2 regions of the Pseudovibrio sp. SCP20 genome follow, and region 1 is predicted to be linked to the other one. Evidence: predicted binding sites of a transcription regulator. Region 1 holds the regulator's gene; the other holds the start of a gene.
What was found. Region 1 encodes HrcA, which represses chaperone genes, less so after heat shock. Its sites were predicted from a motif close to GTTAGCACTCNCNNNNNGNGAGTGCTAAC; they were not measured.
Positions count from the first base shown of each region.

Region 2: groES (co-chaperone GroES) is a predicted target of HrcA. The motif match lies at 4,024-4,052, and genes of this name have one in related genera.

Region 1 is NZ_JBYMDH010000002.1:519,649-536,199, reverse strand. It holds gene AC3CB2_RS10915 (amidohydrolase family protein) at 1-872, opposite strand, end outside; gene AC3CB2_RS10910 (hypothetical protein) at 1,528-1,800, shown strand; gene AC3CB2_RS10905 (M2 family metallopeptidase) at 2,016-3,824, opposite strand; gene AC3CB2_RS10900 (flavin monoamine oxidase family protein) at 4,229-5,557, shown strand; gene wrbA (NAD(P)H:quinone oxidoreductase) at 5,682-6,278, shown strand; gene AC3CB2_RS10890 (MFS transporter) at 6,501-7,949, shown strand; gene aqpZ (aquaporin Z) at 8,112-8,816, shown strand; gene AC3CB2_RS10880 (TonB-dependent receptor domain-containing protein) at 9,051-11,126, shown strand; gene AC3CB2_RS10875 (HesA/MoeB/ThiF family protein) at 11,311-12,129, opposite strand; gene hrcA (heat-inducible transcriptional repressor HrcA) at 12,146-13,231, opposite strand; gene rph (ribonuclease PH) at 13,423-14,142, shown strand; gene rdgB (RdgB/HAM1 family non-canonical purine NTP pyrophosphatase) at 14,142-14,783, shown strand; gene hemW (radical SAM family heme chaperone HemW) at 14,865-16,028, shown strand; gene phaZ (polyhydroxyalkanoate depolymerase) at 16,402-16,551, shown strand, end outside.
Region 2 is NZ_JBYMDH010000001.1:131,313-147,863, reverse strand. It holds gene AC3CB2_RS00665 (EAL domain-containing protein) at 1-1,196, opposite strand, end outside; gene AC3CB2_RS00660 (sigma-54-dependent transcriptional regulator) at 1,622-3,028, shown strand; gene AC3CB2_RS00655 (hypothetical protein) at 3,203-3,775, shown strand; gene groES (co-chaperone GroES) at 4,154-4,441, shown strand; gene groL (chaperonin GroEL) at 4,505-6,157, shown strand; gene AC3CB2_RS00640 (sugar porter family MFS transporter) at 7,156-8,544, opposite strand; gene AC3CB2_RS00635 (GNAT family N-acetyltransferase) at 8,828-9,295, shown strand; gene AC3CB2_RS00630 (hypothetical protein) at 9,300-9,845, opposite strand; gene msrA (peptide-methionine (S)-S-oxide reductase MsrA) at 10,045-10,674, shown strand; gene AC3CB2_RS00620 (PQQ-dependent sugar dehydrogenase) at 10,735-11,979, opposite strand; SAM-I-IV-variant riboswitch at 12,264-12,394, shown strand; gene AC3CB2_RS00615 (hypothetical protein) at 12,442-12,822, shown strand; gene AC3CB2_RS00610 (group III truncated hemoglobin) at 12,853-13,302, opposite strand; gene AC3CB2_RS00605 (acyl-CoA thioesterase) at 13,335-13,763, opposite strand; gene AC3CB2_RS00600 (group III truncated hemoglobin) at 13,823-14,236, opposite strand; gene AC3CB2_RS00595 (Crp/Fnr family transcriptional regulator) at 14,317-15,006, opposite strand; gene AC3CB2_RS00590 (ChbG/HpnK family deacetylase) at 15,226-16,023, opposite strand; gene AC3CB2_RS00585 (glycosyltransferase family 39 protein) at 16,105-16,551, opposite strand, start outside.

The sequences.
Region 1 (16,551 bases):
TGCATGGCAAAAATAAATGCACCATAAGAAGCTTCTTCCTGAATAAGGCCGGAAAAATACTCTTTCCCATCCTTGAGATAGGTCTCCCATTTGCCAAGAGGCTCAGGAGAAGGCACATAATTCTCTCCAGCCTCTTGTTTTGTAATTCTGTTTATTTCAGGCCCACACGGCCAATCACTGCATATATTGGCTTTCATAAAAGCTTGCCCGTTCACATAGCCAACATGCCCGGACTGATCCAGAATGAAGACAGGATGATCATCCGCCCCATCAACATTTTGCTCTATCTCGTCAGCAGGAAGAGACCGGAACTTGGCAACCCGCTCGATTTCTTCCGGGGTTACCCCAAATCGGGAAGGGTCAATCCCGTTCCCCACAATCCACGCCTTTTCAATCGGGTCTCCCTTTTCTGGAAAAGGAACCCATCGGTTCTTTGCATTGTTTAAAGTGTTCCATGTCCAATCCAGCCCGGATTGAACTCGCCCGTCATACACGCACTCGACTTCGTCTTTGAAGCGCGGCGCTTCCTGATTACTATAGGTGCGGTAGTTATAGGGCTCCGGCAGGCAGGGAGACAGATCTGCCACACCGGCAAAACTCACCACATTGGGCAGGTGCATATGCGGGTCAATAAAGCCGGGCATTAAAGCGGCGCCTTGCAGGTTGACTTTGTTGACTTCTTTTCTTTCTAGATACTCCTGAACATCACTCTCTTTCGTTAAAATATTAGCGATCTTGCCATCTTCAACCAGCACCCCCTTCGCCTCTTTGCTGGTGTCCCCTTGTTCATCCGCCATGGTGATAATATCGCCACCATAGAAGAGCGTGGTTTGTTGAGCATGTGCATGGGATAGCAGAGCAAGTACTGTCATTGAGACACAAGATGACAAAAGCACTATACGTGTCCCTAATCTTGTGTTGCACGTATTCTTTGGGGAATTGGATTTTAGCATTGTAAGTAAATCTCCTGTAATCAACAGGCTTATGGTCGACATAGGAGGTTTGTTATTTCGTTATGAAGCTGGTTTATTTTGTTTTAATGACATTTTCACTGATAGAAGGCTCAAATAATTTAACTGAAGTGCTATTTTTAGTTTCATTAACTTTTGTAAGTATTTGGATTTTTTGAGCTTATACGCTTGTTGATGTAATTTTTGCTTTTGATTGGATTCTAATGCTGAGGAATTTTCTTTTGTTGCGAAAGGTATTCAGCAACACCTCCCCCACCTGCAGCATCTCCCCATTGACACCGCATGCATCTGGCGCCATTCTGTTTTTCGAGGCTTCACAACCTCTCCAAACAGCGGTTACCGCTCCCGATCGATTAGCGGATTTTTTGTGCCTGCTTTATAGGTAGTGCGCAAACCCTTTGCTATGAGCGGGAGGGCGGTGAATACAATACCTCCTTCGGGGGGGAATAAACTCGCCTGTCTGTTTGCAGGTTGTGAACCTCCCGCTCGCCAGCGGGCCGTCACAAGCTTGCTGTCGTCGCGGTCTTTCAACACCCTACAAACAGAGGGATTGAGAATGGACGACACCGCATGCGCATGTAGCGCCACAAACACGCTTCAAAACGAAATTGACGAAGTCATCATAGCCGTCTCGGATTTGGAAAATCTGGCTTATATGCAGCAATTAGTGCTGAATGAGCGGATGAAGGAATGCCGAGAACGCGATGCTTTGTTCACTCTGCAACAAGCCTTACGCGACCGACTGGAAGCATTAAGAAAAACCTGCGGAATACTGGAGCGGGTCGCCCATCCGCAGCCAATAAACTCCAAACTATCGCTTCTTGAATAAGTCACTGTGATCGGTGCCTGAAGTGTCTGCCATTACACCCCGCACGATCACCTCTTATAGGCGCCCTGCTGGTCTGCGGACCCACCACCCTTCCGCAGGCCAGCGCTTTGCTCCAAAAAGCCTCCAAACAAAACAAACCCCGCCATAAAAGACGGGGTTTGATAATATCCGGCGGACTTGTAGGGCATCAAGGCCGGCAGGATTACCTTGCTGGTCTACCAGCCGCAGGATTTGCCTTTGTTCTGCTCATCCAGATAGGCTTTGAGCGGAGCAAAATACTCAAGAATAGCGGTCGCATCGGCCTCACGGCTGCCAGTGAAAGCTTCCAGACTGTCCTGCCACGGCAGAGCGGAACCTGTTTCCAGCATCGCATTGAATTTCTTGCCAACTTCCTTGTTGCCATAGATGGAACACGCCGCCAGCGGTCCTTCCCAACCAGCAATGCGGCAGGCCTCACGGTAGAACTGGAACTGGAAGATATGCGCGAGGAAGTAGCGGGTGTACGGCACATTGTTTGGAATGTGGTACTTGGCACCTGGATCAAATGCATCTGCTGCCCGCTCAACCGGTGCTGCAACACCTTGATACTTCTCGCGAAGCTCCCACCAGCCGTCATTGTAGGTCTCTGGCGTCAGCTCACCATTGAACACCTTCCAGCGCCACTGATCCACCAGCAGGCCAAACGGAAGAAACGCGATCTTATCCAGAGCTTGCGCCATCAAAATGTTGGTATTCACCTCTTCTGAAGCATCCAGAGGCAGAAGGCCGATCTGTTTCAGATACTTAGGCGTAATGGAAAGGCTCACCATATCGCCAATTGCCTCATGGAACCCGTCATTCGGGTCATCCTGATACATGGGCGACTGGTGGTTATAGGCGCGTTGGTAAAAGTTGTGCCCCAGCTCATGGTGAACGGTGTTGAAGTCCTCCCCCGTCACCTCAGTGCACATCTTGATGCGCAGATCCTCTTTGCCATCCACGTTCCAGGCGGATGCATGACACTGCACATCTCGATCACGTGGCTCGGTGATCAAAGAGCGCTCGTAGAATGTCTCAGGCAGCGGATCAAAGCCAAGTGAGGTGAAGAACCCTTCCGCCGTCTGCACCATTTTCAGTGGCGTATAGTTCTGCTCCTCCAGAAGCTTGGTCAGGTCATAACCCTGCTCATCGCCTTCTGCCGCAACCAGCGGATAGATGTTGCCCCAGGATTGCGCCCACATATTACCCAGCAAATGCGCAGGGATTGGCCCATCCGCAGGCACTTTATCGGCACCGTAATGATCCACCAGCTTGCCGCGCACATAACAATGAAGGCTGTCGTAAAGTGGCTTCACCTCACCCCACAGGCGATCAACATCCTGCCGGAAATCATCTGGATCCATATCGTATTTGGAACGCCACATGGAGCCGGTGTCTTTAAAGCCAAGCTCCTGAGAACCTTGATTGGCGATACCAACCATCTCCGCGTACATGTCCTTCATGGGCGGAGAAACAGTGCGCCAGCCTCTCCAGACTTCCAGCAACTTGTCGTAATCACGGCTGGTCGCCATGATGCGGCTCAGCTTGGCAAGAGACAGTGCCTCACCATCAATCTCATACTTGCCGGTGCCATAGATGGTTTCCATCTCAGTGTTGAGCTGAGCAAGCTTCTTGATCTTGGCAGGGTCGTTTTCAGGTGCTGGCAGTGTCAGGTTCAGCTTCAAAAGCTTCATTTTGCGGGCAAGATCCGGCGGAAGATCAAGTCCATCAAACTGCTTTGTCTGGTTGGCGAGGGAAACGTAAAGCTTCGTGGTCCGCTCAGACATCAAAGCATTCAGCCAGTTGGTGTCATAAGTGATGAAGTTGGCATTCACCCACGCAATGCGGCCAGCTTCCTCTCCAATCTCCTGAATGGCTTTTTCTGAAGACTCGATGAATGCTTTCGCATCCTCAACCGTAATGGCCTTCTCCCCCTCAGCCTGTGCTGCACTCAGCGGAATGAGCGCAAGCGAAAGTGCAGGCAACACAGATAAAAAACGCTTCATGAGAGCCTCCCCCAACCATGGCGTACTTAAGAGATTTCAAATGTATTTCTTATGCATAATCTCTCTGTTATGCCGTTACGGTAAGGGTTTTATCCTGTAAGTCTAGCCCGTTTATCCGCGATATTTCTCCTATTTTGGCGATAAACTCGCAAAATTATTGCACGTGCATTAGCGGTAAATTGCAACCACTTAGTTCTCTTCAGCAGCTCTATGTCTATTCCTGAAGCTGGCTAACTATTGCGGTTCAGCACATCGTTTCTGGTGCGCAATGGTCACCATCGTGAATCACCAAAAGCAAGCGTTCTGTCACCCAGGTAAAAACGATCACGCAACGTTCACTTGCCTGCCTATATGTGCTGTGTTTAATCCCCTCAGGGTCACTATCCTCTTAATCTGAGTAGAACATGACAGAGATCTCCAGACGACAGCTCCTGCTCTCCGCCGCTGCCTTTTCCGCTGCTCCCCTCTTCATCGGGCGCGCTCAGGCAACGGATACGGATGTGGTGGTCGTCGGAGCTGGTGCCGCTGGCATCTCTACCGCTCGGGCACTGAAGAGCCGTGGCTACTCAGTCATCACCATCGAGGCATCAGGTCGTATCGGCGGAAGAATTCTGACTGATAATGAGAGCTTCGGCGTTCCATTCGATATGGGCGCCTCTCGCCTTCACAACCGGGAAAACAACCCTTTCGCAGATTATGGCCTCGCCAACGGCTTTGATATCTACCGCGCGCCTGATGAAACCCTCATGTACGTCGGCAATCGCCCGATAAATGACTCTGAACAAGCTGCGTTTTTTCAAGCACAGCGCAAAGCCCTCCGTGCCATGTGGCGTGCTGGCCGCGATGAATTGGACGTCTCTCCCGCTTCCGTCATTCCGGATCTGGGAGATTGGGGCCTGACCGTGGACTTCCTCATCGGTGCCTACGAAATCGCCAAGGATCTCGACAGCTTCTCCTGCGTGGATTGGTACACCGCAGCAGGCGGCAGCGACTTTTATTGCAGACAAGGCATCGGCACCCTGTTTCAGCATTCGGCCCGTGATGTTGCTGTACAAACTGATGTAACGGCAGAGAAAATTCGTTGGGGTGGGCAAGGTGTGACTGTCGAAACCAGTGAAGGCACTATCGCAGCAAAGGCGGTTGTCGTCACTGTCTCAACAGGTGTACTGGCCTCTGGAGATATTGAGTTCGATCCTCCGCTTCCGGTAAAAAAACAGGAAGCAATTCAAGAGCTTCCAATGGGTCACTATTTCCATGTCGGCCTACAGATGAGCAAAAACATCTTCGGCACCGGAGCTGATGCCTACTTCAACTACAAAGTGGATGAAGAAGTTAACGGCTCTCCTAAAGCCTTCGGCGCGCTCACCAACGCAGGCGGCACAGATCTTTGCTACTTCGATATGGGCGGAAACTTCGCCAAACACCTGCTCGAAGCAGGCAACAACGCAGCCTATGACTTTGTCGTTTCAGAACTGAAACGGATGTTTGGCAACCACATCGAAAAATACATCGTAGAGTCCAACAGCTACGACTGGCTGCATGATCCTTACACCTACGGCTCCTATGCCGCAGCCAAGCCTGGTGGGTTCTGGGCCAGAGATGAGATGCGCAAAAGCATTGCCGACCGCATTTGGTTCGCGGGTGAGGCCATGAGTGATGATGATTGGTCTACCATCGCTGGCGCCCACAAATCCGGCCTCATTGTTGCCGAGGAAATCTCAGAGGTTCTCTAGAGAGCTGACGGCCCAAGGCGATCTCATAGCCCCATAATTTCTGGATAGGATCAAACTACGGATTTTGTAGTGTTGCAGGACCTGATGACCAGCTACTCAGCCATCGTTTCCTGTAGGAGCACACATGACCAAAGTTCTGATCCTGTACTATTCCACCTACGGGCATATAGAAACGCTCGCCAATGCGATGGCTGAAGGCGTTGAAGCGGCAGGAGCGACACCAACAATCAAGCGTGTGCCAGAGCTGACGCCGGAAGATGTCGCTCGGGCACACAACTTCAAACTGGATCAACCAGCTCCAATCGCTGAACCAAATGAACTGGCCGATTATGATGCCATCATCTTTGGCACCCCAACCCGCTTCGGCAACATGGCTTCTCAAATGCGCAGCTTTCTGGATCAGACCGGTAGCCTATGGGTTCAGGGCAAACTGGCAGGCAAGGTCGGCAGTGTGTTCACATCCACCGGAACCGGCTCAGGCAATGAAACAACCATCAGCTCTTTCTGGACCACCCTCGCCCATCAGGGAATGGTCATCGTCGGACTGCCCTACACCTGCCCAGAAATCTCGGATATTTCGGAGGTACTGGGTGGTTCGCCTTATGGGGCAGGCACTATTGCAGGGGGTGATGGGTCGCTGAAGCCAAAGGAGAAAGAGCTGAACATGGCCCGCTATCAAGGAAAGCACGTCGCAGAAATCGCGAAAAAGCTCAGCGCCTGACACTCCCTCAAGGCCTCCGCCGAGATGGTAGATGAGTGTTGAAGTTGGCTCGTCCACGAGTTGTGCTAAATCCTGAGTGACCTGCATTTCTGCTTCAAAAGCTGATAAGATTTCTCGAAAATTGTCCTTGACCTCAACTTAACTTGAGGAGTTAGAACGCCCCAAAACGCCAGCGAAAAATATAAGAGTCCGCTGGTCAGATCGTTCTTGAAAGGAACTGAAATGCAGGAATCGGGCGCAAGCGCCAACAGCAGTTGGGCTGAACTGTTCACGGGCAAGCAAGCTATTGCTTCATTGGTCCTTTCTGGTGGGATCGCACTGCACGCCGTAAACACCTACATCTCCGCAACCATGCTCCCCTCCATCACCGCAGATATCGGCGGGCTGGACTATTATGCATGGAACACCAGTCTTTTCATTCTCGCAGCAATCCTCAGTGCCGCCGTGGCAGGCAAGGTGCTGCAACGCATTGGTGCCCGGCATTCATTCTTTCTGGCAGCTGTTGTGTTTATGACAGGCAGTGCACTGGCAGCTATTGCCCCCAACATGGGCGTGATGCTTCTGGGGCGGTCTGTTCAAGGCGCTGGCGGCGGCCTCATCTTCACCCTCTGCTATTCCATGATCGCATTCATGTATCCAGAGCGTCTCTGGTCCCGCGCCTTCGCGCTTCTTTCTGGCACATGGGGCATCACAACCCTGTTTGGCCCCGCCATTGGCGGCATTTTTGCTGAGCTTGGCGTCTGGCGTGCTGGTTTTGGTGTGCTGGTTCCGGTGACGATCCTTTACATCATGGCCACACTCGCCCTTTTGCCAAAGCATCAGGAAAACGGCGGCTCAGAGCACCCAATCCCGCTTGGTCAGCTGGCTCTTCTCGCAGGTTCCGTGCTCGTGCTTTCCATCACCAGCGTGTTTGAAGGCGCCATCTGGAGCATTCTCGGCTTCGCCCTTTCTATTGCAATGATCCTCACGCTGATGAAACGTGAGAAGAAGGCAGCCACCCGCCTTTTTCCAAAAGGAGCCTTGGAGTGGGGCTCGCCGTTGTTCTTTGTGTTTGCCAGTATGGCGCTCTTGATCCTCTGTGTGAATACGGAATTCTTCATGCCGTTCTATCTCCAGAAACTGTTCGCTGTTTCTCCGTTATGGGCTGGATACATTGCAGCAACGGTTTCAATTGGGTGGGCGTCCATGGAGGTCTATAGCGCCCGCTTTACTGACCAAGCTATGCGCCGCGTCGTGAACATCGGCCCTGTTCTCATGGCCATTGGCTTGATGACACTGGCCGTTATTTTGCCGATTGGCACTGCAGGAAACCTGATGGCGCTGATGGTAATCACCCTCGCTCTCATCTGCATCGGTGCCGGCATTGGTATCGGCTGGCCACATCTGGGCGTATTCGCGCTTCACTTGACGCCGGATGACGACAAGGAAAATGCAGCCTCCGCACTCGCAACCGTGCAGACTTTCGCAGTCGCATTCGGAACAGCGCTCGCTGGCCTCATTGCCAACTCAACCGGCTTTAACAGTACGGTTGGCACTGCAGGCATCGCCAATTCAGCCTTCTGGCTCTTCTCCAGCTTTGCTGTTTTCGGTGTTCTCGGATTTTTCAGTGCGCGCAAGATCACCAAGTGGCACGCCAGTCACGGTATGGAAGAGGCACAAGCTCAGACTTAAGGCCTTGACGAGAAATAGCTTTAGAGCGTCAGTGTAGTCCTTGTTTCTCCTAAAGATCTAGCAATGCTTGCTTAAGGCAATCATTAGATTGCAGATTGCCGTAAACGTAAGTTGGCAATCTCACTGTGATACCACCCTCAGAACAATATGAGGAGAAGTGTCATGTTGAGGAAACTTGGCGCAGAATTTGTAGGAACCTTTGCCCTGGTCTCCGCTGTGTGCGGCGGGGCATTGGTTTCTTACGCACCGGTTGAATGGTATGGCGGATCTGGCCTGCTGGGTGTGGCTTTCGCTGTTGGTCTTTCAGTTGTTTGTATGGCCTACGCTTTTGGCAATGTCTCAGGTGCTCATTTCAATCCATCGGTGACCATTGGCCTCTGGGCCGCCAAGCGGTTCCCAACCGCAGATGTAATCCCCTACATCATTGCTCAGGTCATTGGTGGTACAGCCGCCGCCTTCGTGTTCTGGACCATTCTCGCCCACGGCCCCGGTGATCCTCCAGGCTTCGCCTCCAACGGCTATGGAGAACACTCCAACGGTGGCTTCTCTGAAATCGCAGTGGCAATTACAGAAATAACCGTGACGGCCCTCTTCCTGATCGTGATCATCGGTGCAACCTCGAAAAAGGCTCCTGCGGCCCTTGCGCCACTCGCCATTGGCCTCATGCTGGCCTGCATGCACATCATCGCAATCCCGATTTCCGGTGCTTCTTTGAACCCAGCCCGCTCCACCGCAACAGCTATCGTCAACGGTGGTTGGGCTCTTGAGCAGCTCTGGATGTTCTGGTTTGCCCCAATCGTTGGCGCTTTAGTCGGAGCAGCTGTCTGCTGGATCATCGGCACCTGCGGGCGTGAAGAAACCGACTAACCGGCAGAATTTACAACGCAATTCAGCCCTGCTCACGTTTAAAAAGATGTGAGCAGGGCCTTTTACATCAGCTCATTCAATCCCCAGCTAGGGAAAACCCCTCAATTAAAACTTGACTATTATACTCATATTTATAAAACACAGCTAGAAACAACGTTTGCAAAATGCAGACTCAAGCTAGCTAAAGCAGCGTCTCAGCCAGCCACTCCCATACAAATTCAGACTGAGGCGATCATGTCTAATTCGCGCTACTCCCGTGCGGCCCTCCTGGCCAGCACGACCCTCTCGCTCGTCCTGATTTCTGCAGCTGTTTCAGCGCAGGAAGCCACACAACCTGCTGAAGTTGAGAGCCCAGCAACAATGCTGGATGAAATCATCGTTTCTGCAGGTAAAGAAAAAGTGGCGATTGATACGCCTCAGGCAGTCTCCTCCGTTTCACAAGAACAGATTGAAGCATCTCAGAGCAACACTCTGGGGGAGATTCTGAACACGGTGCCAGGCGTTACAACCATCAACGCCGATAATGCACTGGGCCAGTCTTTGAACATTCGCGGCATCGGTGGTGCGTTCGCCTCTGATGAAAACCGTATGATTATGCAGATTGATGGGGTTACATCATTCTTTGAGATGTACCGGGCAGGCTCATTCTTCTTCGACAGCGAGCTGTTAAAGGAGGTTGAAGTACTCCGCGGTCCAGCCTCCTCTACACTGTTCGGTTCAGGTGCAATAGGTGGTGTTGTTAGCGCACGGACGAAGGATGCAAGCGACTTCCTTGAAGGCGACGACAAACTGGCAGTTCGCACTAAAGCTCTTTGGGATTCAAATGGCAATGGCGCCCGCGGCACCGTCACCGTTGCTGCACGGCCTCTGGAAGATCTTGAGATGTTGCTGAATCTGAACTACGGACGTGACGGTGATTATGATGGTGCCGATGGTCAGGAACTTGGCAACTCTCGTATGACAGACCTCTCGGGTCTTGCTAAGCTCAAGTACAGCTTCGGAGCCAACAAAGACCAATCGCTTACTGCGAGCTATTTCAACGTCGAAAAATCTGGCAAAGGTCTCTATGACCAAATCACGTTCAGCCCGGGTTTTGGCTACGCTGATCAGGTCACAAATGAGCAACAGGCTGTACTGGCCTACGAAAATGCTTTTTCTAATAATGATTTGTTGGATCTCAAAGCACAGATTTCATGGAGTCAGACCCAGCGTGAGCTGGATGACATTACATTCCGGGCTGGGCCATCAGCACCATTGGGGACTGAGGCGGAGTATGTCTACAACACTTGGCAAGCAAAGCTGGAAAATACCTCAGAAGTGCAGTTCTCAGAAAGTTTGGATGCCTATTTCACTTATGGTGTTGAAGGCAAATACCATGAGCGTCTTAATCCACGCTTGAACCCAGATGGAAGCGTAACTCCTGGCTCGTCGTCCCATCCAGAGGGTGAGACACATTCAGTTGGTATTTTCGGGCAAGCTGAGTTTGTAATTAATGAGCGTCTTACACTCATTCCTGGGATGCGTGTTGACCACTCTCGCTTGAAACCAGGCAATGGAGTTGCTCTTCGGAAGGATTTGGATGAAACGGCGTATTCTCCAAAACTTGCAGCGATTTATGAGCTGACTGAATGGGTGAATGTGTTTGGTTCTGTATCGCACACAGAGCGCATGCCGGTGCTGGACGAAGTATTTTCCGGTGACGGTTTTACAGATCTTGGAAAAGAAAAATCCAACAACTTTGAAGCAGGTCTTGGGTTTAAGTTCAATGATGTGCTGCTAGCAAATGACAGCCTCCGCTTCAAAGTGACAGGCTTCTACAACAACATTGATAACTACCTTTACTCTTCTAGGGATCATGCGACGGGCAAAACAATCACGACAGCGATTGATGAAGCGCGGATCAAAGGTGTGGAGCTGGAAGCTGGATACTCTTCAGAGAGCTGGTATGGAAACCTGGGTGCATCTCTGACGCGCGGTGACAACCTCTCTGATGATGAGTACCTGGAAAGTGTTGCCGCCGATAACCTTTTTGTCTCAGTAGGTTATAAGTTCACTGACTACAATCTGGATGTTTCTTGGCGTTCTGATCTGTATGCTGAGCAAGATCGCGTGAATGAAGCTGCTGACGCATCCCCGGGATACGCACTGCATAGCGCACGTTTGGCATGGAAACCTGAAGATGGCTTCCTTGCGGGTTCTGAAGTTCGCGCAAGTGTAACCAACATTTTTGATCAAAAATACACAGCGCATCTAAGCGAAACAGAAGGCAAAGGTCGTTCCTTCAAGCTTAGCTTGGCGAAAACATTCTAAGCCTCTTTTCGGTGCGCTGTGAGTGCGGCGTGTCTGGCAATGCTGGTGAGACAGATTTGCCTGAATGAGGCTAGGCCCTTTGTGGCGGAGGGCTGGAGACGGCGGGGAAGCAATTCTCCGCCGCTTTCTTTTTACAGCGTATCGCTGAAAAGTGAGGGGCGCTTTAAGCCGTGATGAGAGCTATTTAGCCGTGCTCCGTTTCCAGCATCTCGGCCCAGGTCTTTGGAGTGTCGCCGTTAAGTGGGTTTTTCTTGGAGCGTTTGTATTTGATGGTCTCAAAATGCATGCTCAGGGTATCAGCCAGCAACATGCGCCCGATCAGGCCTTTTCCAAACCCAACAATCTCTTTAATCACCTCAAGAGCCTGAAGCGTACCGACAAGCCCGGTCAAGGCACCCAACACACCTGCTTCAGTACAGGTTGGGATGGAACCAGCTTCAGGGCGTTTCGGGAAAAGGCAGCGGTAGGTTGGGTTAATGTAGTTGCCATCCTCATCCTGCACGAAGGGCTTCAGCAGCGTAACAGATCCGTCAAACTGCCCCACAGCAGCGGTAACCAAAGGACGTCCGGCATAAAAACACGCATCCGAAACGAGATAGCGGGTAGCGAAGTTATCAGAGCCATCAACGACGATATGGTAGTCATTGATCAGCGCCATTGCGTTCTGCCCGTTGATGCGGGTCGGATGCGGAACGACGCGCACATTAGGGTTCAGGCGAGCAATCGCTTCCGCCGCGCTGGCGACCTTAGGCTCCCCCAGTTTCTCAGTATCATGGATGATCTGACGCTGAAGGTTGGAGAGAGACACAACATCATCATCAACAATGCCGATGGTGCCAACACCCGCCGCAGCAAGGTATTGCAGAACCGGAGCGCCAAGTCCTCCTGCTCCAATCACCAGAACACGCGCAGCTTTTAGTTTTTGTTGTCCTGGGCCGCCAACATCGCGCAGGACGATATGACGAGCGTAACGTTCCAGTTCAGAAGCTGTAAGGGAAAGCAAGTGGGACTCCAATAGTTTAGCCGAGCAGGCGGCTCACCAGTCGGGCTGTGTAATCCACCATGGGAATGACACGCGCATAGTTGAGACGAGTCGGCCCGATAACACCAAGAACGCCCACAACGCGCTGTTCACTATCGCGGTATGGGGAAACGATCAAGGAAGAACCGGAAAGCGAGAACAGCTTGTTTTCCGAGCCGATAAAAATACGTACGCCTTCACCGCCCTTGGCAAGATCCAGCAGCCGGATCAGCTCGCTCTTGTTTTCAAGATCATCAAACAACAGGCGAATGCGCTCCAAATCTTCCTTCGCGCCCACGTTTTCCAGCAGGTTGGAACGTCCACGCACGATCAGTGTGCCAGGATCATTCTTGTCCCCGCCCCAAACAGCAACACCGGCATCCACCACCTTAGAGGTGAGTGTATCCAGCTCCGCCTGAAACTCGTTTCGCTGCCGAACAAGCTCAGATTGCGCCTCGGCAAGGGTGCGATTGCGGATGATGGAGTTCAGGTAGTTAGAAGCTTCTGTCAGAGCGGAAGGCGGCAGGCCAGCAGGCAGATCAACAACACGGTTTTCGACCGAGCCATCCTCGCTCACCAGCACGACGAGCGCTTTCAGCGGCTCAATCTGCACAAACTCGATGTGGCGAAGTGTTGTGTCTGTCTTGTTGGAAAGGACAACTCCTGCCCCTCGACTCAAACCAGAGAGCATCTGGCTGGCTTCTGTGAGCACCTGTTCCGGTGTTTTATCTCCGCCCTTGGCTTTCACCTGAACAGCAATCTGCTGGCGCTCTTCCTTGGTCAAGTCTCCTACTTCAAGGAAACCATCCACGAATAGGCGCAATCCCGACTGTGTTGGCAGGCGGCCTGCGCTGGTATGCGGGGAATAGAGCAGCCCATGATGCTCCAGATCTGCCATCACATTGCGAATGGAGGCTGGAGAAAGAGGCTGGGAAAGACCGCGCGCAAGATTGCGGGAGCCAAGCGGTTCACCGGTATCAAGGTAGTTCTCGACGATACGCCTGAAGATCTCGCGGGAACGCTCATCAAGATCCTCAAGAGGGACAGAAGGAGGAACGCTCGTCACGGTATCGGTACTCCACATCAACAGCAGGTTTCGGGCAAAGGCCTCCTTCAATCCCTAGCACAGGACAATTGAACAGCCAAAACGCAATTTTAGCAGAAAATCAGCTCCCAAACCAAAACCAGCCTTTGCGCTTGCGGCAATCCGCAGCTAAAAGATCCGCAATACCATTTGTGAGATTATAGCTATTAAGCAACCCGAGGGAGCTTACCTTGAACCGTCCATCCAAACGTACACCTGAAGAAATGCGTCCAGTCAGCCTGGAGCGCGGTGTTGCAAAGCATGCCGAAGGCTCTTGCCTGATCAAATTCGGCGATACCCACGTTCTGTGTACAGCAAGTTTGGAAGAGCGCGTTCCGCCGTGGCTCCGTGGTCAGAACCGTGGCTGGGTAACCGCAGAATACGGAATGCTGCCACGCGCAACGCACGATCGTATGCGCCGTGAGTCCTCCGCAGGTAAGCAGTCTGGCCGTACTCAGGAAATCCAGCGTCTCATCGGCCGTTCTCTGCGCGCTGTTGTGGATCTGGGTGCGCTGGGTGAGCGTCAGATTACCGTTGACTGTGATGTCATTCAGGCAGACGGCGGCACCCGCACCGCGTCCATCACTGGCGCATGGGTTGCTCTGCATGATTGCCTGAAGTGGATGGAAGCGCGCGACATGGTCAAGACCGATAAGGTTCTGAAAGACCACATCGCAGCAATCTCCTGCGGTATCTACGAAGGCACTCCGGTTGCTGATCTGGACTACGCAGAAGACTCTTCTGCTGACACCGATGCAAACTTCGTTATGACTGGCAAAGGCGGCATCGTTGAAATTCAGGGCACTGCTGAAGGTGAGCCATTCTCTGAAGAAGAACTCGGCCAGCTCATGGGTCTTGCAAAACAGTCGATTTCCAAACTGGTTGAGCTGCAGAAGCTGACGGTGCTCTAATGCAGGCAGAAACAACAGAAAGTCGCCGCCTGGAACCTGGCAAGCTCGTGCTTGCCAGCCACAACAAAGGCAAACTGCGCGAAATTCAGGATATGCTTGCCCCGCACGGCTTCGAAGTTCTCTCCGCTGGTGATCTGGACCTGCCAGAACCGGTTGAAGATGGCGATACCTTCGAAGCAAATGCGGCAATCAAGGCTTTGGCTGCTGCAACGGCAACTGGCCTGCCAGCTCTTGCAGATGATAGCGGCTTTTGTGTAAACGGCCTGAACGGCGATCCGGGCATCTATTCCGCACGCTGGGCAGGGCCGGGCAAAGACTTCGGCGTTGCCATGCAGTCTGTACAGGACAAGCTGACAGAAACCGGCGCAACAGATCGCACTGCTTACTTCGTGGCTGTGCTGTGCATGGCTTGGCCGGATGGTCACACCCAGTTCTACCGTGGTGAAATCCACGGCGAGCTTGCCTGGCCTCCACGCGGTCTGGAAGGTTTCGGCTACGATCCAATGTTCGTACCAGAAGGGTTCGACAGAACCTTTGGCGAAATGGACAAACAAGAAAAACACACAACGAAGGAAGGCGAGGCCCTGTCTCATCGCGCCCGCGCCTTTGTTAAGTTTCAGAAAGAGTGCTTGCCGGCGTAATACGCGTTCCCGAAAAGTGGCTTCCGGTTTTCGGATAAGAACTCGTACAGAAAAATCTTTGGCAAGCGCAAAGGGAAAAGAATGACTGTGTCACCGGCTGGCGGCTTTGGGATTTACGTGCATTGGCCATTTTGTCTGGCAAAATGCCCGTATTGCGACTTCAACTCCCACGTACGCCATCAGCCGGTCTCACAGGAGCATTACGCCAAAGCTCTTGCAACAGAGCTGGCACGCTATGCGCAGATGGTGCCGGGCCGTACGGTCGACTCCATCTTCTTTGGCGGCGGTACCCCTTCCCTTATGGAGCCGAAAACCGTTGAGACAATCCTCAATGAAGTCGCCCGCCTCTGGCATCTGCCGGATACCGCCGAAATCTCCATGGAAGCCAATCCAACCAGCGTGGAAGCGACCCGCTTTGCAGGCTACAGATCCGCTGGCGTAAACCGCCTGTCCGTAGGTATTCAGGCGTTGGATGACAAGGAACTGAAGATCCTTGGACGTCAACATTCTGTTTCGGAGGCGATTCAAGCCGTTGAAATTGCGCGCAAGACATTCCCGCGCATTTCGTTTGATCTGATCTATGCCCGTCCAAACCAAACCTTGAAGGCATGGGAGCAGGAGCTCAACCGCGCCATCGATCTGGCTGCTGACCACCTGTCCATGTATCAGCTCACCATCGAAAGCGGCACCATGTTCCAGCGCCTCTACGCAGCTGGTAAGTTGGAGATGCTGGACCCTGATCTGGCCGCAGACATGTTTGACCTGACACAGGAAATCACTGCAGCTCGTGGTTTGCCAGCTTACGAGGTGTCCAACCACGCCGCGCCTGACGCTCAGTGCCTGCACAACCTTATTTACTGGCGTTACGGCGATTATGTCGGCGTTGGTCCCGGTGCTCATGGTCGTTTGACGTTGGAAGACGGTACCAAACTGGCCACGTCCACCGAAAAGCATCCGGAAACATGGTTGGGGCTGGTTGAAACCAAAGGTCACGGCGCTATTTCTGAAGATAGACTTGTTCGTGATGAGCAAGGTGATGAGCTGTTGCTGATGGGGATGCGGTTGCATGAAGGCATCGACGTACCCCGTTATGAACAGCTCTCTGGTCGTCAGTTCAATCCGCAACGCCTGCTGAATCTGCAGGAAAACGGAATGGTGGAATGGGTGAGCAACACCCGCCTGCGTGCAACGCAAACAGGCTTTCCTCTACTGAATGCCGTAATTGCTGAGCTGGCTTCCGATTAGCATTCCCAAATAAATTTCATTAGCAATTTCAACTTAGTGAAATAATTGCATTCGAATTACTCGATTCGATTGGGGTATTATTTTACATATTGTGCAATGCAACATGGTCGGTTACACTTACAATCACTTTGGCAGCGGTGAAGAACCTATTGATCTTCAATGCAAGTTAAGGTTGGTTTGTATTTCTCCATGAGTCTATGTTGCTGAAAAGGTATAGGGCTGCCTATACTTTTGCGGTGCAGCACTTCGGGCTAAAGTGTATTCGTGCTGCGGAAATCAAAAAACTACATGAACGAGAGTTGGCTGAAGCGAACGTCTGGGGAGGAAACATTCTGTGCTGTTCTACCATTTGTATGAAATGAACCATGCAGCGATGTCCCCTGTCCGGGCTGCAGCGGATATGACACGTTTGTATTTTCAAAACCCGCTGAACCCGATGGCGCACACGCAAGTTGGCCGCACAGTTGCTGCATCCTGTGAGATGCTGGAACGTGTGACCCGCCGCTATGGCAAGCCGGAGTTT
Region 2 (16,551 bases), on a different contig from region 1:
TCATGCAACAGCAAGCGGGATGCGTGCAGCTTGGCAAAGCGGAAGCCTCGATCTGCCAGTGCGCGGAAGTCCATGCGCAGATCTGTGATGCGGTCTACGGAGAAGCGGAAGCCCAGTTCTGCAAGTGCTGCGAGGCTTTCGTACTCAATCGCGCTCATGACAGCGACATCGGCCTGCGAGAACTCAAAGATCAGCAGGTCAGAGTACGTGTCGTTGGCGCGCACAAACTCCAGGAAGCCCGGGAAGAAGTTTTCATCCATGAGCGTGCTTGGTGACAGATTGCAGAACAGGCCTGCTTCTCTGTTGCGTGTTGCCAAGCGCTTGAGGATCTGGAGAGAACGGAACAGCAGGATGTTGTCGATCGCTGGCATCTGGCCGGTACGATCAGCTTCCTGCAGAAACTCAATTGGCTCCAGCGTGTCCCCATTGGCTTTGCGCAGACGGGTCAACGCTTCGTAGTAGCGGACGCGGCGCTGCGGCAAAGTCACGATTGGCTGGAGGTACAGATCCACCCTGCCCGCTTCGATGCTGGCGCGAATTTCCTCAGCTAGTGCTGCATTTGGATGATGCATACGCGGTGCGGCCGGACGCTTCATCTCTGGTGCGCGGGTTTCAGCAAATGTTTCTTGCGGTGAGGCCATTGGCTTGCTTGCTGCACTCGCAAAGGCAGCAGCTGCCTGACTTGCCAGATCGACAGATGGTTCCTTGGCTACCGTCGCTTGAGGAGATGCCAGACGCTGCGCTGGTTGAGGCTGCAGCATGGCCTGTTTGGTGCGCTGGTCCTCAATTGCAATGCCCTGATCCTCGATGCGGGTTTCCATATCCGCCATGGCTTCCGCCATCTGCTTTACGAGGGAGCCAATGACTTCGACCTCTGCGAACAGCGGATCAATCTCTTCACGGGTACGGCGCGGGATGTTGTGTTCGACACCGGTGAGACGGCCTTCGAGATTTCCAACATCATCATCGATGACCGCGATACGCTCTTCCAAGCGATTAACGGCTTCAGATACAGCGGATTTTTCCTGAGAGCGGGTCAGCATGAAATGGATGAAGATCATGGTGCACATCGCCGTGAAAGAAACGGTGATGGCTTCGCCAACGGGACGCGCAAAAAGATAGACCATCACTGTGCCGCAAGAGGCTGCAATGGCCGAAATAGAAAACAAAATGGAAATGTTCGCCAAGCGCGTCATAACCTCAAGAGTACCTGTTGGTCCGAATCAGAGAATACATACCTGAATTTTGCCGCATTTACCGAGGCCCTTCGAACCCTATACCCATCATATTTCTAGGGAAAACCCGTGTTGTCCCCGCAAGAATGACAATCAAGCTACATATATCATCAATGCATACGATTTTCGTCATAATCACGAGCTGAACTTGGGTGTGTGATTCCGCCTCATGGTGAATTTTATCAGGCGAGAAAGTTGCCTGAAGCGTTCTGGGCAGTAGAAATTAACTGCATAATGCAACCAACCTCAAAAACGAAAAGGGTTTGTTTACCCTGTTTGCACAAACTCAGGGTGTCGAATGATTTTCGACCTGATGTATTGATTTTTGAGGTTGCCTGCCAATGGGATCCCCCAAAGCTAACAATAGGTTTTTGAACGCCTGTGTCGTGGACACCAATCGCACAGAGGCTCGCAAAACCAGCAGCGCTTTGTCGAAGTACGTGACCAGCGGACAACCTGCGCATATTCTTTCCAGCAAAGAGCATGCGGTCGCTTTTCTGCGGCATACCCCAATCAATATCGTTATTGTCGACCTTGAATGCATTGGCGGAGAAGCTGAGCTTTCAGAGATCGTTGCTGCCGTTCCACGCGCGGTGTTGATCGCTGTGAGCGCCAAAGGTTCTGTGAGCCGTGCCATGAATGCTATGCGCAACGGTGCGCATGACTTTTTGACCAAGCCTTACACCAGCGAAATGCTTCTGGAGAAGCTTGAGGCGCACCTCGGTGTCTTCAAATCCACTGCACCATCGCCGTCCGTGACAGCATCTACTGGTTCGGATGCGATTGTCTCTGGTGAAGCATCGGGCACCTCCTCTCAGTTTGAAGGGTTTGTTGGCTCTTCCAACCGTATGCAGAGCGTTTATGCGCAGATCAAACGGATGGCGACATCCAGTGCGCCGGCGTTCATTACCGGGGAATCAGGTACAGGCAAGGAACTGTGTGCACAGGCGCTTCACGCCAGATCTGCGCGGAAATCTGGGCCTTTTGTCGCAATCAACTGTGGAGCGATTCCAGCCAATCTGATGGAGTCTGAAATCTTCGGTCACGCACGTGGTGCCTTTACCGGAGCAGATGAAGCCAGAGCCGGTGCGGCCGAGCTTGCCGACGGTGGAACGCTGTTCCTGGATGAGATCGGTGAGATGGAACTTTGCCTGCAGAGCAAGCTGCTGCGCTTCCTGCAAACCGGCTCTATTCAGCGCGTTGGCGAGCATAAGACTCGTTCGCTGGATTTGCGCGTGATCTGTGCGACGAACAGAGATCCGAAGACTGAAATTGCAGCTGGTCGCTTCCGTGAAGATCTGTTTTATCGCCTTCATGTATTGCCGATCCGTTTGCCAGCTCTTCGTGAGCGCCGGGAGGATATTCCGTCCCTCGCCCTCACCTTCCTGAAGAAGTATGCAGAAGAGGAAAACCGCAGATTTCAGCGCTTTTCAACGTATGCTGAAGCACTTCTGCTCCAACATAACTGGCCAGGCAACGTGCGCGAGCTGGAGAATGTCATTCGCCAGCTTGTGGTGATGAATGACGGCGATGAAGTCACCGAACTCATGCTTTCCCCGTTGCTGCGTGAGCAGACTGTGCCAGTACTCTCCGAGATCGCCTTTGGCACTGCTGAACCAGCCCCAAGCATGGGTCGTTCCATCGAGCCGCTCTGGTTCCAGGAGAAGCAGATTATCGAGACGACGCTGGAGACGTTTGACGGCAATATTGCGCTTGCTGCAGCGGCGCTGGAAATCAGCCCTTCTACCATTTATCGCAAGAAGCAGTCCTGGGCTGAGCGCGCCAACGCGTGATGGTTTGCGTGGTAATTGCTTAACCATTGCATGAGGAATGTCTTCACGACGCATATCTAAGCTGCCTCAGGAATTGGGGCAGTATTGTCTCCCTTAGATTTAAGAGTTATACCACCGCCAAGAATCAGGTGAGTGCCGCAGATTTTGTGTTCTGCTGGCTCTAGGGGGCTAAGAATGCCATTTACAGTGAAAGGGATGTCAGCTGCAAAAGCTGCGACCTGTTCCATCTTTGCGGTTGCTTTGTTGGGTAGCGCCGCATCTGCTGAAGAAGCGACGGCGCTGAGCGCTGACTTTAAAGCTGCACAAGATGCATATGCCGTTGCCTGGCAGCAGCAGCCACTCGCTTTTACCGCAGCTAAATTCATTGCAATGCCAGCCGAGAGTTACGGTTCTTACACGCCTTTGGAAACTGCCGAGTTCCAGAGCGGAGATCCGTTGACCGTTTATGCTGAGCCTGTTGGCTTTTCCTACAAGGAGACCGGCGGCAAGTATGCGATTGATCTGAGCGTGGATTTTGAACTGCGCAACACCACTGGTCAGGTACTGGCATCTCAGGACGGGTTCACCACCCTGCATTCTGAAAGCTTCAACCAGATCCGTGAGTATCAGACTTCCCTCAGCTTCAACCTGACTGGCTTGCAGACAGGTGAGTATGTGCTGAAGGTTCGGTTTAATGACGAAAACTCTGATAAGTCCGGCAGCTTTGAGCTTCCGTTCTCCATGACAGAGGCAGCTCTTCAGAACTGATTGGCTTAAGCCTTACACAGACCATTCAAAAGCTGGCTTTGATCTTGAAGCCGGCTTTTCTTTTGCCTGATTCCGGGTTCCTGCGAACTTTCCCTATGCGACAGTCCATTGGTCTAATCTGGGTTGAACTTGCACCCAGCTTACCCCCAAATTCTCGCAGTATTCCTATATTTTTTGCCGTTCAGATTATTTTTTTGCTGCTCTCTCCTTGACTATACAGAGGCGTGAAACTACATCATTTCCCGGTTGTTAGCACTCTGCCTTTGGGAGTGCTAATCACTGTGGGGCCGCAAGGTTTCACCCACTCTCAAAGTTTTTAACCTTCGCGTCCGGGCGTTGCCTAAAAGGGACGCTCGCGTATGAGAGGAAGAGCCAATTATGAAGTTTCGTCCGCTACACGACCGTGTTGTCGTTCGCCGTATCGAGTCTGAAGAAAAGACTGCTGGTGGCATCATCATCCCTGACACTGCAAAAGAAAAGCCACAGGAAGGCGAAGTAGTTGCAGTAGGTCCTGGCGCACGCAAGGACAACGGTGAGCTGATCGCTATCGACCTTAAAGCTGGCGACCGCGTTCTGTTCGGCAAATGGTCCGGTACTGAAGTTAAGATCGACGGTGAAGACCTGCTGATCATGAAGGAATCCGACATCATGGGCGTTCTGGCTTAATTAAAGCCATCGAGCAAACCCTCGTTCCTTCTGTAATTACAAGAATTTAAGTGAGACAAACAAATGGCTGCAAAAGAAGTCAAGTTCGGTTCTGACGCTCGTGAGAAGATGCTTAAAGGCGTCGACATTCTTGCAAACGCTGTAAAAGTTACCCTCGGCCCTAAAGGTCGTAACGTTGTTCTGGATAAAGCATTCGGCGCACCACGCATCACCAAAGACGGTGTTTCTGTTGCGAAGGAAATCGAACTTGAAGATAAGTTCGAAAACATGGGCGCACAGATGGTGCGTGAAGTTGCTTCCAAAACCAACGACATCGCTGGTGACGGTACAACCACTGCGACTGTTCTGGCGCAGGCTATCGTTAAAGAAGGTGCTAAGTTCGTTGCTGCTGGCATGAACCCAATGGACCTGAAGCGCGGCGTTGACATGGCAACTGCTGCTGCTGTTGCAGACCTGACTGCACGTTCCAAGACCATTTCTTCTTCTGACGAAGTTGCACAGGTTGGCACCATCTCCGCTAACGGCGACACTCAGATCGGTGCAGACATTGCTGAAGCAATGCAGCGCGTTGGCAACGAAGGTGTTATCACCGTTGAAGAAGCTAAGTCCCTTGAGACTGAGCTTGAAGTTGTTGAAGGTATGCAGTTCGACCGCGGTTACCTTTCTCCATACTTCGTCACCAACGCTGAAAAGATGATTGCTGACCTGGAAAAGCCACTCATTCTCCTGCACGAGAAGAAGCTTTCCAACCTGCAGCCAATGCTTCCAATCCTGGAAAGCGCTGTTCAGTCTTCCCGTCCACTGCTGATCATTGCAGAAGACGTTGAAGGTGAAGCACTTGCAACTCTCGTAGTGAACAAGCTGCGCGGTGGCCTGAAAATCGCTGCTGTTAAAGCTCCTGGCTTCGGTGACCGTCGTAAGGCAATGCTCGAAGACATCGCAATCCTGACTGGTGGTACCGTGATCTCTGAAGATCTGGGCATCAAGCTGGAAAACGTAACCATCGACATGCTCGGCACTGCAGACAAGGTGAACATCTCCAAAGAGAACACCACCATTGTTGACGGCGCTGGCGATAAAGCTGACATCGAAGCACGCGTTGCTCAGATCAAAGCTCAGATCGAAGAAACCTCTTCCGACTACGACCGTGAAAAGCTGCAGGAACGTCTTGCTAAGCTTGCTGGCGGTGTTGCAGTTATCCGCGTTGGCGGTGCAACCGAAGTAGAAGTTAAAGAGAAAAAAGACCGCATCGACGACGCTCTGAACGCGACCCGCGCTGCTGTTGAAGAAGGTATCGTACCAGGTGGTGGTACTGCTCTGCTGCGCGCTAAAGCTGCTGTTGAGAAAGTATCTTCCGAGAACGTTGACATTGAAGCTGGTATCAAGATCGTTCTGCGCGCTCTTGAAGCTCCACTGCGCCAGATCGCTGAAAACTCCGGCGTTGAAGGTTCCATCGTTGTTGGCAAGATTCAGGACAACATTGCTGATGAGACCTTCGGTTTCAACGCTCAGTCTGAAGAATACGTCAACATGATCGAAGCTGGTATCATCGACCCAACTAAGGTTGTTCGTACCGCTCTTCAGGACGCAGCATCCGTTTCCGGCCTGCTGATCACCACTGAAGCAATGGTTGCTGAACTTCCTAAGAAAGACGCTGGCCCAGCAATGCCTCCAATGGACGGCGGCATGGGTGGCATGGGTGGCATGGGCTTCTAAGCCAAACCCTCATAAGTCTATGAGAATTAGGGCGTCCCTTGGGGCGCCCTTTTTTGTTGCCAGACCTGCCGTAAAACTAATGCGCTGCTATAAAACTGTGTTTTCTCAAAGCAGCCTTTAAAGACCACAAGCTAACCGGAAACCACACAATAAGACCAGCTAGGCCACCTGCTGCCTCTCCAGTAGAGAACCCGAAGATTCCTGCCAGTAAACCTGCAATGAAACCCGCGACGAACCCTGCGAGAATCCCCACCACAAGAGAACGCCACAAGAAACTCCACCAAATAGGCAAAATATCTGCATATGACATAATATCACCACCACATTAAAATGTATTCATCGAGCTAGAAAAATCATATTTACGCAACCTATGAATGACTTTACCTCGCATGGCAGATGCTATTAATCGATCACAATGGCAACAATACTCAAATTTATTAATTAAGACACTGAACCTCCCCCAATTTACTTGTTATCATCCAGAATCTTATCCCCCTCTCCTCTGTCTCCTGCATACTTATCTCATGTTCACGTAAACGGGCAGCTGGCGGACCGACCGTCAGTGCGGCGTGGGCTGGGCGGGGCTACCGGGTGAAGTAACGCATCATCTGGCGGGTCCGTTGAAACACCCCTTGAAAGTCTTTAGTGCAGGGACCAAGCGGAAGCTGGTCACCCGATGGGCGTCTACACTGGCAGCTGCAGCTGTCATGGACAGGTCAAACTGTTCCAGATAGCAACTGCTCAGAGGGGGAGGTTCTGATCAAAGCTTTATGTTTTGTGAGGGCTGATCCTGATGGGTAGGCACCTGCTCCCAATGCCTTTCGGTGGAGATCTTGTTTCATACAAAAACGCCCGGGCGAGGCGAGCAGCCAATGCCGAAGAAACTCACCTACTTACAATGCGCAGGCATTGCCTGCTTGCCTTGCTCACCCCGTTCTTCGGGGACTTAACTTCCCCACTGCATGACAGGTCATGCGGTGCTTTTGGTGCTTGTTGTTTTATTCTCCTGCCACAGAGCCCTCAGCGGACGCTCCCCCGCGTTTATGGAAGAGGTCGTAGATATCCTCCAGTGAGACGCCTTTGGTCTCTGGTGCGCGGCGTACGGCATACACAGTGCCGATACAGCAGCAGATGCCGAAGAAGAGAAAGATCTCTGTGATGGAGAAGAGCTGATTGAACTTGGGGAAGACAAACACCACCAGGAAGGTGAAGACCCAGTTCACCGTCACCGCGACGACCATTCCCTTAGCCCTCAGATAATTCGGGAAGACCTCTGACATATAGACCCATGGTAATGGCCCCATGGAGAGGGAGTACGAGATTACATAGAGGCACAGGCCTGTGACAGAAAGAGCCGTGCCGATGCCATCGCCCATGATGAAACCGCCAACGATCAGGAACTGGGAGAAGGCGCAGGCGGGTAAGCCGTAGACCATGAGTGGGCGGCGACCGACTCGGTCAATCAGAAGCAGGCTCGCCGCAGCGGCCAGCGCCAAGGCAGAGCCGAGCCCCACGGTTGCAGACAGACGACTGGCCTCAGCTGAAAAGCCGAGGTCACCGAACAGTTCCGGCGCGTAGAGGATGACGGCGTTGATGCCACTGAGCTGCTGAAACAGGAAAGTGAAGACACAGAAGCTGGTAATAGGACGATTGCGTGGGTTTATGAGGTCCAGCCAGCCGCCCTTTTGGTCTGCGACTTCGGCAAGGTCCTCTTCGATGCGCTTGACGTTACCTTTGACCCACTCAACGGTTCGATTTGGCTCGATCTTTTCAAAGACCGCTTCCGCCTCAGCAGAGCGGTTTGCCATGACCAGCCATCTTGGGCTTTCGGGAGCGCTCCAGATGCCGAAGAGCAGCAGTGCGGCCGGAATTGCGGAGAGGAGGAACATGAACTGCCAGCGGTTGATGATTTCAGCGGTGTAGCCGAGATCCAGCGTTACCAGATTGGTGAGGTAACCGATCAGTACGCCGAAAGAGATCATGAACTGGAACGCACCCAGCATTCGGCCCCGGATTTTACGCGGTGCGATCTCGGATACGTATTGCGGGCCAGCCATGGAGGACAGGCCGATCCCCATACCAATGAGAGAACGAGCGAATGTGAGGATGAAAAGGTCTTGTGCGACACCAGACAAGCCCGCACCGGTGATGAAGAACAAGGCTGCGATCATGACAGTTGATCGCCTGCCGAACCTGTCACTGAGGTAGGAGCTCAGGTAAGCGCCGATGAGACCGCCAATGGACAGGGACGCAACCAACAGGCCTCCCCAATACGCAGAGAACGCAAACTCCGCTTTGATTGGCTGATACGCGCCCGCAATGACGCCCTCGTTGTAGCCATAGAGCAACCCACAGAGCACCGCGATACACGCCAGGAGGATAATCATGCGCAATCCTTTTCAAGAGTAACGCAGAGTATAGGTGACGGTCTCTAACCAACCGGAGGATTTGCAGCTCTGAATTGAATTGGTTTTCGAAAGGCCCCAATAACACTTCGCCATCTCACGGCAAGCTTTGGAGGTTACCAGACAGATGACTGCTGCTGATCAGCGCCTGTTAGAAATCACAGTATTGCGCTTTGCGGTGTATTTGCCTTCGATTAAGCTCAGTGATGCATGATCAGCGCAGGATATTTTGAAGCGCTCCCCTTTTTGCCAACCAGGACTTACCATGATTGTTCTTCAGGACTTCCCCGCCGACCGCTTTGATGAGTTTCAGATTATTTCCATCTCTGAATATGCGCAGGACCTGATGGCCAATCGCAAGATGGATGAGCAGGCTGCCCTGAAGAAAGCCAAGGAGAGCCTGGAGCAAGCCTTTCCTGCTGGCAAAAGCAATGAGCGTAACAAGCTGCTAAGCATCCTCAACAAGACCAAAGGGCGCGAAGTTGAGGTTGGCTTTCTTTGGTACACGCTTCACGATGACGGCTCCGCGTTCATCATGGATTTTCTGGTGTACTCGGAACATCGCGGCAAAGGCTATGCCTCCAAGGCGCTGCAAGTGCTGAAGACGATGTTTGAGGAACAGGGTCTTTCGCGGATAGGGCTTCGGGTCGCCCCAGACAACCACGGCGCAATCCGCACTTACTACAAGGCGGGCTTTAACGTGACAGGGTGGAACATGTCCTGCGAGCTGTAGTGCTCTAAACTTCGTTAGGTTGCGGCGATGGTTTCATCAAAGCAACCACAACAGAGTTTGCATCACCTTGGAAATAGATATCCCAAATAACTGGCGAATATCCTTTAATTGGCTTCTTGAAATTATAAGTTAGGAGGAGCCAATCCAAACTTGAAAACACCTTCTTATCGTTCTGTTTGACACTCAGGCAAAATCCAGACCTACCGCCCAGTCGCATTATCTTCACATCCAGAATTGCTTTTCTTAGAACTGAGCGTCTTAAGAAGAGAGAGCATAAAACGAACTCCTGCTCAGTGATCTTGAGGTAAGGCATTTTATTTACTCGGATCCGGAGTACCGAAACGATCAAGAAGAAAGGAAGACCGAGCAAGCACAAAAGCAACAAGTAACGATCGCCTCGACGCCTACTCTCTAACCCACTGAAGTCGAAAGACAACAGCTCGGGATTTTCAGTGACTAAGTAAAATAGACTTGCAAGCAAAACACCAGTAACAAGCGTGATCCCTAAAAAAAACTTCCATAACGAGGCGTGGTGAAACTCCAAGGGCATTCTAATATCCGAAAGATAGGTGCGCTACTTCTCCGAGCTTACGCTTTCATATGACAATCCGTTACTCAAGCTCTCAAATTGCTTAAACTTAGTGCTCTCAAGACCTGACGTTTTGTTGATGTGACTTCATTTCCGTTGTGCTCTGGCCGCTGCTAGGGTTTTGGCAATTCCAATGCATGACCTGATTTAAGGATCTGAGATGATTGCACGCAAAGCTGCGAAAGCCCTTGCCGTTCTTCCTTTGCTTTATGCTGTGAGCCAGCCTGCCCACGCTGCGAAAACCGAGACTGCCATTTTTGCAGGCGGTTGCTTCTGGTGCATCGAGTCTGATTTTGACAAGATCGATGGCGTTCTTGAGACCACCTCCGGCTACACCGGTGGCCGTACAGAGAACCCGACCTACAAGCAGGTTTCTGCTGGTGGCACAGGCCATATTGAAGCGCTGGAAGTGAAGTTTGATCCGGCGAAGGTGTCTTACGAAGAGCTGCTGACTGCTTTCTGGCATTCTGTTGATCCAACAGACGCTGGTGGCCAGTTCTGCGATCGCGGTGAAAGCTATCAGACAACCATCTTTGCAACCTCCCCTGCCCAGCTGAAGAAAGCGAAAGCTTCCAAGAAGGCACTTGAGAAGTCCGGTGAAACAAACCGTCCGATTGTAACGCCTATCCGCACCGCGTCCACGTTCTACGACGCAGAGGATTACCATCAGAATTACTATGAGAAGAACCCGATCCGCTACAAGTACTACCGCTATCGCTGTGGTCGTGACCAGCGCGTTAAAGAGGTTTGGGGACCGAATGCCTACAAAGGTATCCCCGGTGAGCACTAAGGGCTTACGATAGAAGATGAGAAGACCAGAGGGGTTCCTCTGGTCTTATTTGTTTTAGGCCTAGTTACCTTCGTAATACATGCGATAGATGCCGCCTGCAGAGTCATCTGAGATCAGCAGGGAACCATCGCCCAGCTCAACCACATCAACGGGGCGACCCAGATAGTCACCGCTGGCGTCAATCCAACCAGTTGCAACGATGCTGGGTTCTCCAGCTTCTTCCTGCGCGTTGATTGGAACGAAGACCACGCGGGCGCCAATGGGCACGGAACGATCCCATGAGCCATGCTGCGCGATGAAGACGCCGCCTTTGTACTCATCAGGGAACATATCCCCCTGATAGAACGTCATACCAAGACTGGCTGCATGCGCATCCAGCTCGACTTCAGGATCGACCACACCGCTTGGTACGGGCTCATCGATGTAGTGCGGGGTTCTAACGGTTCCACCGCCATACCATGGGAAGCCGTAGTTCTTGCCGGGTTCTGTGGCTTTGTTCAGCTCTTCAGGTGGAATGTCATCGCCCATGCCATCGACCTGATTGTCAGTGAACCAGAGGTTTCCGCTGTCTGGATGGAACTCCAGGCCTACGGAGTTTCTGATGCCAGTGGCGTAGACTTGGCGATCCATTCCATCGGTGGTGATGGAGATGATGCCGCCGATGCCGAGACTGTCATAGAGCTTCAGCTTCATCTTGGGCGGTACGTTGTAGGGCTGTCCAAGAGAGATGTAGATACGATCGTCCGGCCCCTGATCACATACACGGGCGGAGTGATTGTAGCTTTCTTCAGAAGGAGGAATGAGCATTCCCTGACCAACAAGCACCTTCACAGCAGGTTTGCCCTGCTCTTTGTTCTCTAAAGCATCTGGAAAGCTCAAAACGCGGTTTTGCTCGGCAAGGATCAGTGAGCCATCTTTGGTGAAGCAGACACCATTGGGGATGACAAAGGACTGATTTGGAGCAAACTGACGGACTTCAGCAGCTTTTTTGGTGTCTTCATCCTGCGTCACCACCCAGACTCGATCTGTGGTTGTGCCAACAAAAACAGTTTTACCATCTGGCGCGACTGCCATATGGCGCGCATCCGGCACAACGGCGTAAGGTTCGATGCGAAAGCCTGGAGGCATCACCACCACACCGGTGTTGCGGGCCAGAGTTTTCTGGTCGTCGGTGTCCTGCTCGACATACTCGGTAGCGACACCATCAACGGTTTCGGTTTTTGTTGCTGCTAATGAAGTGGTTAGCAGCAAAGCATAAGCGCACCCTGACAGGACTCCATAGAGAACAGGTTTCGTGGTGCACATGGGTTTTCCTCCATAACGGCCTAGAAATTTGACTGAGAAAAGTTATCGCATTATTCGGAATGTTCTGCTGAGTGAGCTGTCACTATGCGCTCATTCAAAGTCTGAGGAGAATACTCAGATATGACGGGAACTCGGTTTATAGAACCACAAAAATTGAAGATATTCACTTAGCGGAAGTTGCGTTTTGTGGTGCTAGAATACGACATAACGTAAGTTTGAAAGTGTGGACAAAGAACAAAGGAAAGGTGCCCACTTGCATTTGCCTCATTTTCGTGCCAAATCCTACGCATCATCAAGAGAAGGGCTGGCGCCCTCGCCAACCTGCCTAACCGGGCAAGGTGGTCTCCGCCGAAAGGGATGTGGTTTCGAACTGAGGACGTCGTCTTCATCATTCGTAACAACCAAGCGGTAGTTTCAATGGATTTTGCGCCAGTCCTCCTCGGGAAACCGATGGAGGATTTAATGTTTGATCTTGCTAGTCAGCCTCAGTCTGCATGGCAATCGTATGTATCTGAATATGTGCCTCAATCCTTGAGGGAAGCCGTCGCTCATCTTGCCGACGAGTTTACCGCTGCCTATCTGCTTGATTGTCTGATCCTGGAAAAAGGGCTGCGTAGCCGTCTGCTTTCCAACTCAACGCGTCAGGCCAACACTCCCCTCACCACAGAAGAGCGTTCTGATCGTTTTGCAGTTCTGCTGCGTTTGTGGGCTGAAGGATGCCATACGGTCGTTGATGAGCGTTTGTTCGCTGATACGGTGCGCCGGCGCCCTGACGAGCTGGAAGCGCTGCGTGAATACTTCAGACAAAACGCGCTTCGCTCGAAAAAGAAATTCCCGAGCTAAGCAAGCTGACCTATAATCAGTAAATGATGTTTAAGCGGCGCGCGTGCCAAACTTGGCAGGAGGCGTTGCAAACGGATCTGCAAACATTGCCAGCCAGAGGCTCTGAGCTATGCGCTGTGCAGTCGCCAGCAAAAGAGGTGCGGCTTCGGGAGAGAAGATCGCATGAACTTCTTCTTCAAACAGATCCATCCATTCATGGAAGTTCTCCGTGGTCACGCCTGTGATTTTTGCGTGAGCCGGAACCGGTTTGCCCTTGTATGATCCGGTCTTCAGCAAAACGGAGGCCCAGAAATGCTTCATCTTGTGCAGATGCGGCCCCCAGTCCTCGCCCATTTCTTTTAGGAAGATCGGCCCCAGCGTCTCATGCTGGCGTACTCTGCCATAAAAGCTTTCAACCAGCAGGTTGATCTGTGCTGGTGTGATGGAAGGATCAAGCGGTGTCCGTTCACGCGCTGACATAACGGGAATTTTGGATGACACAGCTTGTTTCCTCTTCCTGACCAGTGAGCTGATTAAGCGTTGTTGTACTTTGCACGCTGCTCTTCAGAGATCTCGATTGGCTTACCGTTATCATCCACGGCAACAAAGGTGAACTGAGCATTTGTCACCTTTTCGCGGTAACCAAAACGATGGCGCAATGCCCAGGCTTCGATTGCCAGCGTAATTGAGGTTCTGCCAACACGGAGGACACGGGAGTAAACACACATCACATCGCCGACTTTTACAGGGCGAATAAACGTCATACTGTCGATCGCAACAGTCACAACGCGCTCCATGGCGCACTGGCTTGCAGCAATACCAGCCGCAATATCCATTTGAGAGACTACCCAACCGCCGAAGATATCGCCAGATGCATTGGTGTCTGCCGGCATCGCCATTGTGCGTGTGGTCAGCTCACCTACTGGCTGCTCTTCTTCGACAGCGTCTCTTGTATCATTCATAGTTCTAAAGCTCCGTCGATCCATCAGGGGAAATGCTATGCATGGCGAAGCTCAACTACTCAAGAAGGGATCATCGCCATATGGAAGCAATCAACAACCTGGGTCGCACATTTCATGGTATTGGCCCGAGCGGTTTCAGCAACACATTCTTCGACGGCATTTTCGAATAAATTCAACCAGCTGGCAATATCATCACCGCATACCTGCTTTGCAGAACCGCGATACTTGCCAATTGGGCGACCGGAGTAGCTCTGGTCTTTCATGAGAGCGGAGCACCAGAAACGAACGGCCTGCGCTTCATAGTCTTCCCAGTCGCATTTCATGTTGCTCTGGTAGACGTTTGCCAGTGTATCATTCTGACGAAGTTTTTCTGAATGATTGGCGACCAGCGCACGGACCTGATCGTGTGTCAGGTCAGGGTGAACTGGAGTGCATTCGTCTAGTGGGCGAATGTCAAAGTGCTGATAAGTCATCTCGGTGTTTCAGGAGCCTTGCAGGGACAAAGCTCATGCCCTTGTTGTTACTTTGGGTCACTTTTACTCAAATACCGAGTTTAAAGCTCTGCGGCAGCTCGTAGCACCTCTGGCTTTTCGAGGCAGTAATATCCAGAGAGGCGACTGATTACGCCTTCGCGTTTCCAGACGTTGAGCACACGGCTCACGTTCTCACGGGCACCACCAGCCATATTGGCGATCTCTGCCTGAGAGATCTTGTAGTGCACGAGGATCTTATTGCTGTCGACCTTTTTGCCAAAGGTTTCAGAGAGTTGCAGCAGGGTCTGAGCAACGCGACCATTGAGCGGAAGGAAAGAACGAGCGGCAAGAGCATCGTTGGACCGGCGCAAGCGAGTCGCCACGATTTGCAGCATGTGGCGATACACAGCGGGGTTCTCATCCGCATAACGATAAAATGCAGCTTTGGAGATAAATGCAAGCTGACTCGGCTTCAGAGCAGTCACTGTGGCTGAACGTTCACTGCCATCAAGCAAGGCAATTTCACCAACCAGAGACCCCTGCCCCAAAACGGCCAGCAGCTGTTCACTGCCATCCAACGAGACAACGGAGACCTTCATGCTGCCTTCGATGATTGCGTAACATCCATTGCCCGGATCGCCAGCCTTGAAGAGAACTGCACCAGATTTCAATGACATAGGCTGGGCAATTTCAGAGAGACCATGTGCATGCTCCTCTGCCAAACCCGATAGTGAAAAGCTGTTTTGAAGGAGTTCTTTGAACTTTGTCATCTTGCCACAAGGTCCTGACGCGCCGTTGATTCAGTTTTTTAGTTTAAGCTGCATCAATATAATTGATGATTTTAATTAGGTCTATCATGCGGCCATTTTGTGACCGAAGTCACAGAGATATTCTTTAGTTTTAGGCAAATTAGGGGTGTTCATAAATACCCCAACGTTTATGGCAAATTCAAAAGGAACGATCTCTTCAACCGCAGGGAGAGATCGTTCTTAGAACAAGAAGATATCTTTTTCCATCAAAAGAAACGGAAATTCCTCACTAATCAGGAACTTGAGCTGGTTTTCACGAGACGAGCTCTGACGCATGTTTTTCTTTTTGACGGGTTGCGCCTGTTCTTCTGGATAAGACGGGCGACACAAGATCATCGCGGAATCCTGGGCTTCATTGATTCCATGCCAGAAGAAATCCCGCAGATCCGTATCCTCATCAGCCATCGGTAGATCTGGCCCGGAGAAAATTGTCTCCAACCCTGCTTTGATGGCGCGCTTTGCAATGGCATTGCCAGTTCTGGAAACTCCGGCAGGCAGCACAAGCGCAGGCTCCCGGCCTGTCATCATGCTGAGCACCGTGATCAGCGCAGAATGCACGGCTGGGTGTTTTGCCAGATTGCCCTGAATGGCAACGAAGGCTGGCGGGCGGGCATAGACCTCCTCGAACAGGTCCACTTGTGCCGCAATCTCGGCTGCAATCGCCTCCTCAGGCAGCATCTTCATGGGACTGCGGATTGCATACCACCAGTTTGCCGGGAAGGCATCTCCGAACACTGTGCGGCCAAAGTCAGTCAAAGGCGCTGCAGGTTTTGTGAGGGTCACTGTGAGGCCGACCATGGTTTCATGCTCGGCCCAGGCCACAACATCGCGGAGCTGATAGAACTCTCTTGACCACATCTCTCCGGTAACAACGCAACCGACGGCAGAGAGGCGGCCTGCGATAATCAAATCGCAGATCGCTCGATCAACTCCGTAGCTTTGCCCAAATTCCAGACTCGTCAAGAGGATGCGCTTCATCGCGCGGATCTCCCAATCCAAAAGGTTCAGGAGTACATTTAACAAAGCCTGCAATTTTAACGCAACGGAATCTCAGCCCTCTCAGTTGGATTTCAGGGGCTCTTTGGCTCCTGACAACCGATAGATCCGTACATTTTCAATAGCTGTTTTTCCGAATAATCCCTTATTCTCTCGGGGGATGGTCTCCAGCAGCTCAACCTGATTGAAGTTGTTTTTCAGCTTTTGAGAGCGATCTCTTCTTTCCTCGGTGACATAGAGCATGTCGCTGTTTTCAGGATTTTGGAGATTATCGGGAATCATTGCATAGCGCATTCGCTCAGGAATTCCATAGACTTTAAGGCCTGAAGTCTTGAGTGCGTTCGCCATTTGACCAGTCAAACCATAGCTGGTGGTTGCAACCCAATCGATGTCATTGGCCTTCGCCAACTGCGCAACTTCATCTCCAACCTGCTGCCACCCACGCATCTGGTGGGTTGGGTCTTTTCGGCCAAGGGATGTATTCAGCGGTGTGAACGCATGCACGTAAAC